Lichenicola cladoniae: one gene and its partner. The protein of the gene in region 1 binds, or shares a complex with, the protein of each later gene. Links are inferred from orthologs where the notes say so. Each region holds a gene or a part of one and is shown on either strand. Other genes may lie near its edges.

The links.
Region 2: the proteins of hfq (region 1) and HN018_RS21910 are in contact, whole or in part, in a crystal structure (PDB 3VU3), measured with the Escherichia coli proteins. The link is inferred for Lichenicola cladoniae from one-to-one orthologs.

The regions. Positions count from the first base shown.
Region 1 is NZ_CP053708.1:2,289,442-2,294,877, reverse strand. The notes cover bases 1-2,764. They hold hfq (RNA chaperone Hfq), read right to left. Parts: upstream 1,655-2,764; coding sequence 1,346-1,654; downstream 1-1,345. Other genes in these bases: ntrX (nitrogen assimilation response regulator NtrX), read right to left, coding at 1,771-2,764; hflX (GTPase HflX), read right to left, coding at 1-1,343. Also shown: more of ntrX, read right to left, coding at 2,765-3,165; HN018_RS10630 (sensor histidine kinase NtrY-like), read right to left, coding at 3,155-5,436. UniProt on the Escherichia coli protein: RNA chaperone that binds small regulatory RNA (sRNAs) and mRNAs to facilitate mRNA translational regulation in response to envelope stress, environmental stress and changes in metabolite concentrations.
Region 2 is NZ_CP053709.1:10,568-18,500, reverse strand. What follows is about bases 1,793-4,701. They hold HN018_RS21910 (catalase), read right to left. Parts: upstream 4,338-4,701; coding sequence 2,247-4,337; downstream 1,793-2,246. Outside these bases: HN018_RS21925 (EAL domain-containing protein), read right to left, coding at 1-550; HN018_RS29490 (transposase), read left to right, coding at 974-1,222; HN018_RS21905 (hypothetical protein), read right to left, coding at 4,840-5,112; HN018_RS21900 (hypothetical protein), read left to right, coding at 5,111-5,284; HN018_RS21875 (hypothetical protein), read left to right, coding at 6,569-6,781; HN018_RS21870 (mechanosensitive ion channel family protein), read right to left, coding at 6,789-7,802; HN018_RS29250 (DUF2254 family protein), read right to left, coding at 7,815-7,933.

The sequences.
Region 1 (5,436 bases):
GCCTGCTGGCGATCGAACCGCGCCTTGTCGGCCGGCAGCAGCCGCACCGTCAGCGAGATCGTTTCCTCGCTGTCCGCTCGCTCGATCACTTCGCTATGCGCGTAGAGCCACGCCAGCGCCGCGCCATCCTGAACCGCGACCCGGTATTGCGCCTGCTCCATGGACTTGATCATGCGCTGGTCGATCGAGGCGCGCAGATGATCCAGCCCCTCGCCGGTGATCGCGGAGATGATCTCCGCACCGTCGCGCATCGGCACGACGTCGAGCTCCGTCAGCAGGTCCGCCTTGTTCATCACCTCGATCACCCGGCCCGGCCACTCCGGGTCGAGCGTCTCGTCGCGCACCATGCCGTCCAGCACCCCGATCACGTCGCCGCGCTGCGCCACGCTGTCCGGATGTGCCACGTCGCGCACGTGCAGGATGATGTCGGCTTCCGCCACCTCCTCGAGCGTGGCGCGGAACGCGGCGACCAGTTCGGTCGGCAGATCGCTGATGAACCCGACCGTGTCGGACAGGATGACCCGCCGGCCGGACGGCAGTTGCAGCCCGCGCATGGTCGGGTCCAGCGTCGCGAACAGCTGGTCCTGCGCATGCACGGCGGCACCGGTCAGCGCGTTGAACAGCGTCGACTTGCCGGCATTCGTGTATCCGACCAGGGCGACGATGGGGAACGGTACCCTCTTGCGTGCATCGCGGTGCAGGCCACGCGTGCGCCTGACCTGGTCCAGGTCGCGCTTCAGCCTGACGATCCGGTCGGTGATCAGCCGGCGATCGGCCTCGATCTGCGTCTCGCCCGGGCCGCCGAGAAAGCCAAAGCCGCCCCGCTGCCGTTCGAGATGGGTCCATGACCTGACCAGGCGGCTGCGCTGGTATTCCAGATGCGCCAGTTCGACCTGCAGCGAGCCCTCACGCGTCGCTGCACGCTCGCCGAAGATGTCCAGGATCAGCCCGGTCCGGTCGATGACCTTGCAGCCGAGTGCCCGTTCAAGATTGCGCTGCTGCACCGGGCTCAGCCGCGCATCGATGATGGTGACGGTCACCTCGTCCGCCTCGACGGCTTCCTTCAGCGCCTCCACCTGCCCGCTTCCGAGCAGGGTGGCCGGCTTCCGCATCCGGATCGGCAGCACCGCCTGGCGCACGATGACCAGCCCGATCGAGGCTGCCAGTCCGACCGCTTCCTCGAGACGGGCTTCTGCCGCCCTGGTCTGGTAACCCTTGGTATCGCCGGTTCTGTGATCGACACCGCCCGGAACCGATCCCGGGTCGACCTGCCGATCATGACGCTCCCAAGGCAGAATGACCGCGGCGCGGGTCGGTCGGGAAGCGGCTTCCGAGGACGTCACCGTCAGACGATGCTTTTCATCAGCGCCACTTCCTGCTCGGTCTCGGCGCCGGCGGGAACGGCAACGCCACCCTCGACCTTGTTCTGATCGAACAAGGCGATCGGCGCCGCCGGCATCACGGTGCTGATGGCGTGCTTGTAGACGAGCTGGGTGTGCCCATCCCGACGCAACAGGACCGAGAAGTTATCGAACCAGGTGATGATCCCCTGGAGCTTGACGCCGTTGACCAGGAAAATCGTCACCGGAGTCTTGGAACGACGGACGTGATTGAGAAATACGTCCTGCACGTTCTGCGAGTTGTCCTTAGCCATCGCTAAAGCCCTTTTTTCTTATTGTTCCGGCAGCAGCCACGGCGCGACGCGACGCGAACGAGCGACCAGTTATGGGCTATTTAGCAGCCAGTCGCACGGACCGCAAAATCCATCCCTCAGCCTGGAATGCGGTCCTCGGAGTTGACCCCGAGCTGCTTCAGCTTGCGATGCAGCGCACTCCGCTCCATACCGACGAAGCCTGCCGTGCGGCTGATGTTGCCGCCGAAACGGAGCAGCTGCGCCTGCAGATACTGCGTCTCGAACAGGTCGCGCGCCTCGCGCAATGGCAGGCCCATCACGTCCGCCGCCGGATCGAACTTCAGCAAGGCCGGTGCCCCTTGCCCGATCGTCGGAGGCAGCATCTCGGCACGGATGGTTTCAGACCCACCCGGCACCATGATGAGCAGCCAATCCATCAGGTTGCGGAGCTCGCGCGAATTGCCTGGCCATTCGTAGCTCTGCAAGGCCGCAAGCGCGTCCGCCGAAAGCTCGCGCATCGGCAGGCCGGCCGCTTCCGCCGAGCGGGTCAGGAACAGCCGTGCCAGGTCGGGAATGTCCTCGCGTCGCTCGCGCAGGCTCGGCACCCGCAAGGGCACCACCGCCAGCCGATAATAGAGGTCTTCCCGGAACCGTCCGGCAGCGATTTCGGCCTGCAGGTCGCGGTTCGTGGTGGCCAGCACCCGCACATCGACCTTGACGCGGGTCGCCCCGCCAAGCCGCTCGAAGGTCTGGTCCTGCAGCGCCCTGACGATCTTTCCCTGGGTCTCGACCGGCATGTCGGCGACCTCGTCGAGCAGCAACGTGCCACCATGCGCACGCTCCAGCAGCCCGGTCCGTCGTACCGCGCCCTGCCCGTCCGCCGAGCCCTCGATCCCGAACAGCTCTTCCTCGAACCGCACCGGCGCCAGCGTCGCGCAGTTCAGCGCCACGAACGGCCCGTCCGCCCGGCGCGAGCGCGCGTGGATCATCCGGGCTGCGACCTCCTTGCCCGACCCGGCGGCGCCGCTGATCAGCACACGCGACCCGGTTGGTGCCACGCGATCGATCTGCGCGCGCACCGCCACGATCGCGGCACTCTCGCCATGCAGGGTGCTCTCCGGCCCGGCCCGCAATCGCAGCTCGGCGTTCTCGCGCGAGAGCCGGGCTGCCTCGAGTGCACGACGCACCACCACCAGCAACCGGTCCGACTGGAACGGCTTCTCGATGAAGTCGTAGGCGCCGTGCTGGAGGGCGGCGACGGCGGTCTCGATGGTCCCGTGACCCGAAATCATGATGGTCGGTACCGCCGGCTCCTCGCCCTGCATCGCCTGCAGGATGCCGAGTCCGTCGAGCCGGGAGCCCTGCAGCCAGATGTCGAGGATCACCAGGGACGGCCTTCTGGCCCTGAAGGCAGCGATCGCCTGATCGGAGTCGGCGGCGAGCCTGGTTTCATAGCCTTCGTCCCGAAGGATACCTTCGAGCAAGAGCCGGATGTCCGGCTCGTCGTCGACGATTAGAATCTCATGCGCCATCGGAAGATTTCACCGGCAATATCAATGTCGCAACCGCTCCTGTTCCACTGCCCCGATCGTCCAGCATGATGGAACCTCCATGGTCCTCCATGATCTTTTTGACGATAGCAAGCCCTAGCCCGGTACCTTTGGGCTTATGGGTCACATAGGGCTCGGTCAGGCGCGCGCGCTCCTCGGTCGGCAATCCGACACCGTCGTCGGCCACCGAGATCCAGATGTCGCGTCCGTGCGCCTCCAGACTTAGCCAGATCGTTCCGAAATTCCCGGACGCCGCATTGCTCGCAGGAGCTCCGGGACGCGTTGCAAATTGGCTTCCCGCTGCACCATCGGGGATTTTTGCGGCCGGCTCGTCCAAGCCGGGCTCGCCCGCATCCGGCGCGGCAAGCCTGGGCCGCATCGCGATGCCGTCGGCCGCATTCTGAAGCAGGTTGGTCAGGGCCTGGCCAATCAGGCGCCGGTCACAGGCGATGGTCGGGCCGCGATCGGGCAGGCTGGTGATGAAGGCGATTTCCGGATGTGCGCTCTTCTGCAGGATCAATGTCTCCCGGACGATTCGGGACAGGTCTTCCGGCCGAATCATCGGCTGCGGCATCCGCGCAAAGGCGGAGAACTCGTCCACCATTCGGCCGATGTCCCCCACCTGTCGAACGATGGTGTCGACGCACTGGCTGAATGTGTCCGGGTCGGAAGCGATTTCGCGCAGGAACCGCCGCTTCAGCCGCTCGGCCGACAACTGGATCGGGGTCAGCGGGTTCTTGATCTCGTGCGCGATCCGCCGTGCCACATCGGCCCATGCGGCCTTCCGCTGCGCCGACTGCAGCTCGGTGATGTCGTCGAACGTCACCACGTAGCCCTCGGTCACCGCGCCGCGCATCTCCGGGCCGATCCGCACCAGCAGCGTTCGCCGGCTCGACAGCGCGCCGTGCTGTACTTCCGCCGTCTGCGCCCGCTCCGGCTGCGCGGCGGCCAGGGTCAGCAGCGCGGCGAACTCGGGGACGATATCCGCAAGCCGGTGCCCGACCGCGTCCATGAGTTCGGTCTCCAGCAAGGCACTCGCTGTCAGGTTGGGCAGCTCGACACGCTGGTCGGCATCCAGGCCGATCACCCCGGCCGACACCCCGGACAGCACCGCCTCGGTGAAGCGCCGCCGCTCGTTGATCTGGCTGTACGCGGACATGAGTTCGCGCCGCTGCGACGAGAGCTGGTCGGTCATCCGGTTGAAGGCACGCGACAGCCCGGCAACCTCGTCGTCGCGATCGGCTTCCGGGACCCTGACCGCGAGGTCACCGCCGCGCACCCGTTCGGCCGCCAGGATCAGCAGTCCGACCGGCCGGGCGATCTGGTTGGCAAGCACCAGGCCGAACAGCACCGCCGCCGCCAGCACCAGCAGTGCCACCAGCGCGAAGATCATGATGAAGGTGATCTGCAGCACGGACCGGTTCTTGTCGAGCCGGTTGTAGTCGGCCACCACGCTCTGGGTGTGGTGCATGTGCTCGAGAATGACGGAGTCGACCGGCCGGGAAATCACCAGCATCAGCGCCGGGTTGGGCGCCTCGCCGATCCCGATCACCGCACTCACGGTCTGGCCGTCCGGACTATCGAGGATCGCCACGTCGCCTGACCGGGCCAGCATGGTCGCCGCGGCCGGCGGCACCGCGACGCCGAGGCCGCCCAGCAGTCCGGCCGATACCACCACCTGGTTGGTGTGCGGGTCGTAGATGGCGGCCTCGTTGAGACTGCGCGAGTTCTTCTCGTCGACCAGGACCTGCCCCAGCGTCCGCGGGTCGATATATTGCAGTTCCCCGGCCTGCCCGAGATCGTTCGCCATCGCGATCGCATCGGCCCGGATGTTGTTGTTGTGCTCCTGCAGGTAGCCCTGGCTGGCGGCCACCGCCTCGTCGAGCGCCGTGCGGACCCGGTCGCTGAACCAGATCTGGATCCCCAGATGGAAGAACACGCCGGCGAACACGCCGACCACGATGGTTGGCGCGACCGCCACGACGCTGAACAGCATCACCAGCCGCACATGCAGCTTGGCGCCGGCGAGCCCGCTCCGCCGGTCGGACGCCACCCGTGCCAGCCGCACCACGAGTGCGGCCGCCAGCAGCAGCAGCGCCACCAGGTTGCAGATGAACAGCCCGACCTCGACATGCGGCCGGTGGGTCAGGGACATGCCCCGCGACAGGACCGCGAAGGTGGCGACGCCCAGGGCCAGGGCCGTCGCCGCGATGGTCAGTGTCGCCACCTTTCCGAGCAGGATATCGACCAGGC
Region 2 (7,933 bases), on another replicon or contig:
GCTCTGCGTTAACATGCTCCTCAAATGAGACACGCACACGGTCTACGGCCGCTCCTAAAAGATTCGCATATCCCCGTAAAAACGTTACGTCCGCGTTTGTGAAATCTCTGGGCCTACGACTATCTATCTGAAGGATCCCGTAAGGCCGATCACTTAATCTACCTGGGACAATAACGTTGGCGATTGCCTTGACCCCGGCGTCCTGTATAAACTTGGCGTACTTGAAACGTGTTTCAGAGGAAATGTTAGGCGATATTACAGGATCACCTGTTTGCAGAGCATACCCCTCGGATGATCCGGTCTCGACTTTTACAGTCGCCTCGCCGATGACTCCAGGACCCCAGCCAACTCCAGCTCGCATTATCAAAGTCTTCCTGTCTTCCTGCAGCTCCATTACCTTGGATAAGTCTGTCCCTAATGCATCCCCGACGAGACGACACGCCTCATGCAAAATCTCGGAAAGATCATCGGACCGGAGTGCCATCTCTCCAAACTTAGCGAACGCATCCTGTTGTCTTATAAAGATTGCCTCGGCGTCCTGATTTACCATGCTCAGGCAAGCTCCTTCCTAACTAATCGATAATCGAAGTCGGTCAGTTCGTTATAACAGCCTAAGTTAAGGGTCGAGGGCGTCTAGTAAGATCCCGGATATCAGACCGCCAGGGACGGCTGAGCTTCTATGATCTAAAAAAGAGTGTCGCCGAGCTAACCTAATATTTCAAGTCTTCTCGGAAAAGTCTACAGATTTTTGTGATGGTTGCGCAATCATCCGATGGGACATCGTCGTGGGTGACGGCGACATGATGTCGACGACCTTCGTCGAAGGCCCTATCAGTTTCTAAGGGCTGTTTGATAATTGGCCCTGGTGTGATTCAGGCTCTGGATGTGGACGGCGTTGGTGCATGGAAGACGGAGGTTGACCCTCCCCCGATTTGGCGGACACCTCGTATAAGCTCCTAAGGGGTAAGGTGTGATGATGACAAACAAGACGCGCCGTTCGTTCACGGACGACTTCAAAGGGGAGGCGGTGTCGTTGCTGGCATCGAGCGGACGGCCGCTCATCCAGGTTGCGGCCGGCTTGGGCATCCAGCCATCGATGCTGCGGAACTGGCGGGGTCCAGCGGATGGTGTGGCGAGGCCATCGAGCGGATCCACTTGGGGTCACTGCACTAAAGTGAACTTCGCGTACGCTAGAGCAGAGTCTGATCAATCCGGCTCGTAGCCTGCAGCGGTGAAGTAGTTTTCGCACTCGCGTTGGCTGAAGGTTGGGAGCGCGTCGCGAATAGCGTTCCAGAGGCCATCGATGGTCCGAGCGGCTGCCTTGCGCAGCACTGCCTTCAGCTTGGCGAACGCGTTCTCGATCGGGTTGAAGTCCGGTGAGTAGGGCGGCAGGTAGCGCAGCGTGGCGCCCGCAGCTTCGATCATGGTGTGGACGGCGACACTTTTATGGGCAGTCAGGTTGTCCATCACGACGATGTCGTCCGAGCGCAGCGCTGGGACGAGCACCTGCTGGATTTAGGCCTGGAACGCCTCGGTATTCATCGGACCGTCAAGCACCATTGGTGCCGTCATACCGGAGAGCCGGAGGGCGCCTGTGAAGGTGGTGGTTTTCCAGTGCCCGTGCGGGACAGGCGCGGGGCAGCGTTGACCACGCCGGGCGCGGCCGCGCAGGCGCGCCATCTTGGTGGAGGCACCGGTTTCATCGATGAAGACCAGCCGGGCGGGATCGAGGTCCGGCTGGGCGTCGAACCAGTCCTGCCTGCGGACGGCGACGTCCGGTCGCTCCTGCTCGCTGGCGTGTGCTGTCTTTTTTTGAAGGTCATCCCGTGGCGGTCGAGGAAACGCCAGATCGTGCTTGGCGCGAACGAGGCACCATGCCGGTCACGCAGCATCTCGGAGAGCTCGACGAGTGTAACATCCACCTGCGCGTCGATGGCCGCGAGGATCACCTCCCGGTAGCCCTCGATCCGCTGGGAGCGGAGGTCGCCGCCCTTGGGTCGCGGTGTTGGCACCCCCTCCGTCCGCCAGGCCCGAACCCAGCGGACCGCTGTCGCCACCGCCACGCCAAATCGCGCGGCGGCGGCATTGCGCGACATGCCGCCATCGACGGCTGCGATCACCCGGTTTCGAAGGTCCTGAGAAAGTGTCCGTCCCATCCATGCTGGCCTCCAATCCAGCCAGCATGGTGAATCAGATCCGCCTCGCTTCGGGCAAGAACTTTCGATTCCGGTCGGTCAGATTAGGCTCTAGAATACAGAGCGGACGCTGGGCTCACGATCCCAGATCCGTCCCTTGCTTGCCGCAGCTAGAAACGCCTCCGGCTTGGCGAGCCGGACGACGCCCGCATCCGGCACCACACCTGCCTTCTCCATCAAATACTTGGCGCCGTCCGTATGCCCGATCACCTTGAGATGCGCGAAGGCATCGTGCACGAACGCCACGGCCGCCGCCTCCCTGGCCAGCATCGCCGCGCCCTCCTTCGAGAGCGCCAGGACCACAGTGTCGAACAACACCGACGGTCCCCCGGCCAGTTGGAAATCCGCCCGGATCTTGCCGCCGTCGCTGCTCTTCGCGCCACCAACCTTTGGGGCGATCACCGCGAAGTTGGCGCCGACGGCCTTGGCCGCCGCTTCGAGCGCCGTCACCTGCACCGCATCGGTACCGTCGGCCACCAGACAGCCGACCTTGCGGCCTTCAAGAGTGGGCTTGAACTTCGCTAGCATGCTTAGCATCGGCGATGTGGCCAGGTCGGTGCGCGCCGCAAACTTTGTCGGTGCCGCCACCAGCGGGGCATCGTGTCCTAGGCCCTCTGCAATGCGCTTGGCCAGCATCTCATCCACATTGACTAGGCGGGACAGCATCATAGTACGAACCGCCTCCGTCTCGACCTTGCTCAGCTCGAAGATGAACGCGGATACGATATGGTTTTGCTCCGGCTCCGTCTGGCTGAAGAAGAACTGCCGCGCCTGGCTGTAATGGTCGGCGAATGTCTCGGACCGCACCCGCATCTTGTCGCCGGACTCTTGCGCCGGGAAGCTGACGAACCCATTGACCGGGTCCTGCCGTTCTGTCGTCGGGCTCAACGAGCTCGGCGAATAGGAGACGCGGCCCTTCGGCGTGCCCATCTGCATGTGGCCGTCGCGCTGGAAGTTGCGCATTGGGCAGCGCGGCGCATTGATCGGTAGCTGGGCGAAGTTCGGACCGCCCAGGCGCGACAGCTGGGTATCCAGATAGGACTGGTTGCGCCCCTGCAGCAGCGGATCATTCGTGAAGTCGATGCCCGGAATGACATGGGTGGTGCAGAACGCGACCTGCTCCGTCTCGGAGAAGTAGTTATCAGGATTGCGGTCCAGCACCATGTGGCCGATCACGCGTAGTGGGACTAACTCCTCTGGGATCAGCTTGGTGCTGTCCAGGATGTCAAAATCGAAACTGTCGGCAAACGCCTCGTCGAACAACTGAACCCCCAGCTCCCATTTCGGGAACGCGCCCTGCTCGATCGAGTCCCACAGGTCGCGGCGATGGAAGTCGGGATCGCCACCGCTAATCTTAAGCGCCTCGTCCCACACCACCGCCTGGCTGCCCAGCGCCGGACGCCAGTGGAACTTTACATATGTCGACGCCCCGGCATGATTGATCAGCCTGAAGCTGTGAACACCGAAGCCCTCCATCATTCTGAACGAGCGCGGAATGGTGCGGTCCGACATGATCCACATCAGCATGTGGGTGCTTTCCGGCGTCAGCGAGGCCCAGTCCCAGAACGTGTCGTGTGCGGTCTGCGCCTGCGGGAAGCCGCGATCCGGCTCCTGCTTGGCGGCATGGATCAGGTCGGGAAACTTGATGGCGTCCTGGATGAAGAACACCGGGATGTTGTTGCCGACCAGGTCCCAGTTGCCCTCTGAGGTATACAGCTTGACCGCGAATCCGCGCACGTCCCGCGCTGTGTCGGCGGAACCGGCATTGCCGGCGACGGTCGAAAACCGGGTAAACAGCGGCGTGCGCACGCCCACCTCGGTCAGCACCTTAGCCTTGCTGAACTCGGCCAGTGAGTCGGTCAACTCGAAGTAGCCGTGCGCGGCAGCGCCTCGGGCATGCACGACGCGCTCGGGAATGCGCTCATGGTTGAAGTGCTGCAGCTTCTCCAGCAGGCTGACGTCCTCCAGCAGCGTCGGCCCGCGCGGGTTAGCGCGCAGCGAGTTTTCATCGTCGGCGATAACCACGCCCTGGTTGGTTGTCATCTGCGGGTGGCTGCCACCGGAAACTTGGTGCAGCTCACCGCCCGAGCCGATCAGGTCGGCTGGTGACGTTTCGGCGTGTTGTGGCTTGAGGTTCGACATGGGGAGGTCCTCGACTACGAATCAGGTCTTGTATGCGCAGGTCATAACACCTGCCCCCGCCCGCCAAAACACGTGATCCTCGATCAGGCGGCAACTCTCAAAGAAAGTCATTGGTCAGGGGCTTCTGCCGCCACATACCGGGAGCCGTAATTAGCAAGCGACCGATAATACAGGAGCGCTGGACCGGGCTCAAGGTCGGGATCGCGCGGCTGCTCTGCGCCTTGGTTACGTCCATTATCGAAGATCGGACCGAAGTCTCCTGATGTGTGAAATAGAGCGCACAGTCTCCATTCCGTCCGCCGCTCAGCATTTATGAACGTGACGGCAGCGCCGTAAAATTGGGCCATGGCCTTCTTAAATCCCGACAACGCGATCAATCGGCAACCAGCACGTCCCGAGGCGCGGGGCGCTGGCGCGCCAGCTGCATAGCCGGGCTGTGTCCTGCTGCAGACCAGCCTAATCGGGCCGCTGCAGGTTCCAGGCAAGCGTCGCGACGCATGAACTAGAGCTGCTGTCCGCTCAGGCGGCCCGCTACGCCAGCCGGGCCCGCGGCGACGGCACCCGCCAGGTGTATTGCTCTGCCTGGCAGGGCTTCGCCGCCTGATGCCAATCGCTGAACCGCGAATCTCTCGCCGGCGATCTGGACCTGCCGGCGATGTCTCTGGTCGAGGGCGCCGATGCCGGGCTTGCCCTCAGCACGCTGCGCGTTGATCTCGCCGCAATCCGAACCGCACATCTGCTGGCTGGCATCCCGCTCGACCTGCGCAACTCCCATGCTGCTCATGGTACTCGATGGCATCACACACGCCTGCGGCACCCGACCGGGCCCTCAGGCCGCACCCGCCGTGCCGGACGTGCTGCGGCGGATGCTGGGCGCGTGCCTGTTTGCGGACATCGCCCTCGGCGCCAGTGACCGCGCCATGCTGCTGGGCTCCGGGGCGGCGTAGCGCCGCTTCGAGCTGGTCGCCCTACGGCTGGGCGACCTAGAGATCATTCCCAACCGTTGCATCCGCCGTATCCGCCCGGCGAGTGACGTCTTACTGAAACAAGCCGATGCCCATCTGCTTAGCCTCATGGTGAACACACTAAATGAGGCTGCCACAGTGGCAGCCACTCAGGCAGCTTCGATGCTGCACATCGAGATCGTCAGCGACCGGTGTCGTGCAGCGCGACCGGTTCGGTTCGACGTCGGAGCGCAGTCGCAGACTGCTCGACCAGTTGGAGCTGCAGCTCGAGAAGTTGGAGGGGAATGCAGCCGAGGCTGACGTCGAGCCAGCACCACCTGGGGATCTGCGCCCGGGTTCCAGCAGAACAAAGCCGGTGTGTGGGCCGCTGCCAGCCCACCTGCCGCGCGAGCGCGTCGTCGTTCCAGGCCCGACTGTTTGTCCCTGCTGCAGTGGGCGGCTGGTCAAGCTTGGTTAGACCATTACGGAAACACTTGAGGTGATCCCGCGCCAGTGGAAGGTCATCCAAACGGTGCGCGAGAAGTTCTCCTGCCGCACCTGCGAGAAGATCACCCAGCTCCCGGCACGGTCCATCCGCTTGCCCGGGGCCGTGCCGGGCCCGAGTTGCTGTCCATGATCCTGGAAGCAAAGTTCGGCCAGCATCTGCCACTGAACCGGCAGAGCGAGAGCTACGCCCTGGAGGGCATCCATCTCGACGTCTCGCGACCTTGGGCGGTTGGGTCGGCGCCTGCAATGCGGCCCTGGCACCGCGGCTGGCACTGATCCAAAAGCACGTGCTGGCGGTGGACCGGCTGCATGGCGATGACACCACGGTGCCGCTGCTTGCCAAGAGCAAGACGAGCATCGGTCGGCTCTGGACCGATGTCCGCGATGACGGGCAATTCAGGGGGCCTGAGCCACCAGCAGCGATGTTTTCTACTCACCGGATCGAGGCGGTGAGCATCCACGCCGACACTTGGCGCATTACGCGGGTATCCTACAGGCCGATGCTTATGCCGGGTTCAACGAGCTCGACCTGCCCGGGCGCAGGCCGGGTGCGATCTCCGCAGCCGCGTGCTGGGCGCACGGCCAGAGGAAGTTCTTTGTGCTCGCCGACGTGGCCAAGGCGCCGGTTGCCATCGAGGCCGTGCGCCGGATCGCTCTGATCTTCGACGTCGAGCGCACCATCAACTGCCTCATGCACGAGCAGCGGCGCGCAGCACTTCAACGCTGCACCTGACGCCGGTTATTCTTGGCATCATTGTCATCGCCCTGGTCGGTACGATCTTGGACCTGTTCGCGGCGGTATGGTTTGCACGCCAGGACCGGATGGGGCTGGTGGTGGCGCCGCTGCTGCTTATCCTGTCCTGGCTGCTCGGTCGATCCATAACTCTGGTATTCGAGGCCCCTTTTAACCTGTTCGCAATCGCCGTTCCCGCCTTCATCGTCACCGCGATCGCCGGCATGGCGAGACCATCTGGTTCGAAGGTATGCTGCTGATCGGGGTTTATATTCTGTTTAGACTGGCGTTCTTCTGTGTCTGATCCACGGTCTGCGGAGGAAAAGACTCTGGAGAGGCGGCCTGACGGATCTCGATCGGCGGGAAGCCGACGATGTCGTAGGTCGCCGATGCGATACCGATCCCGGCCTGCTCCAGGGCTACGATGATGTCGCGGCTCATCGCGTCCTTGGCGCCGCGTACACCGTGCGTGTCGACGATGAAGCGGACGGATAGCTCGATCCAATTGTCAGTCATGCGATAGAACACCCGCGGATCTAGATCGATCGGGTTGACGCCAAACCGCGCCTGCATATCGTCTTTTTCCTTGGTTGCGATGCCCTTCGGATCGATCGCATGGCGGTGCGCCGCGTCCAGCAGGATCTGCTCGGCGCGGCCGCGATCCGCCTTGTAGGTGATCCAGATCGCCATCTCCTCCCAGATGAAGGGGAAGTCGCGCGTGTAGTTGAACACCGGCTCGGCAAAGATCCTTGAGTTGCTGACGGTGACGATGCGTCCGGTAAACTGCCGGCTCCTGACCCAGACTGCCGGATCAGCGCCCTGGACGCTCGGCGGCTGGCCCATTTCCATGATCGTGGTCTGGATGAAGCCGAGCCGCATCACGTCGCCGCGCACTCCGCCCATCGAGATGCGGTCACCGACGGTAAAGGTCGAGCCCCGCAGGATGACAAAATAACCGGCAATCGAGGTCACCACCTGCTGCAGGGCAAAGGCAAGCCCGGCCGACATCAGGCCAAAGGCGGTGGCGAGGCGGGCCGGGTCGCTGAACCAGATCGACAGCAGGCCCAGGATCAGCACGATGGCAGCAAACAGGCTGACCGCCTGGCGCATCCAGAACCGCGTCTGCGTGCCGGCATGGTCGGTGCGTCGCAACACCAGACCGACGAAACCCCGGATGATCGCGCTGCATACGAGCACGCCAGCGATGAAGGCGATCGAGAGCAGGAGCTTGCGGCCGTTCTGAGGATTGACGCCGACCCAGTCGACACCGAGGAAATGCAAGGCAGGTCTCCGTCAGGTTCCGACTGCGGGCGGTCCGGCGGGTCCGTGCCGGCGCATGTTCATGAAGGCATGGTAACGTTGCTCGAGGCCGCCGAGATCGGCCCCGTTGGCGACGCATCGTGTCGCATCGT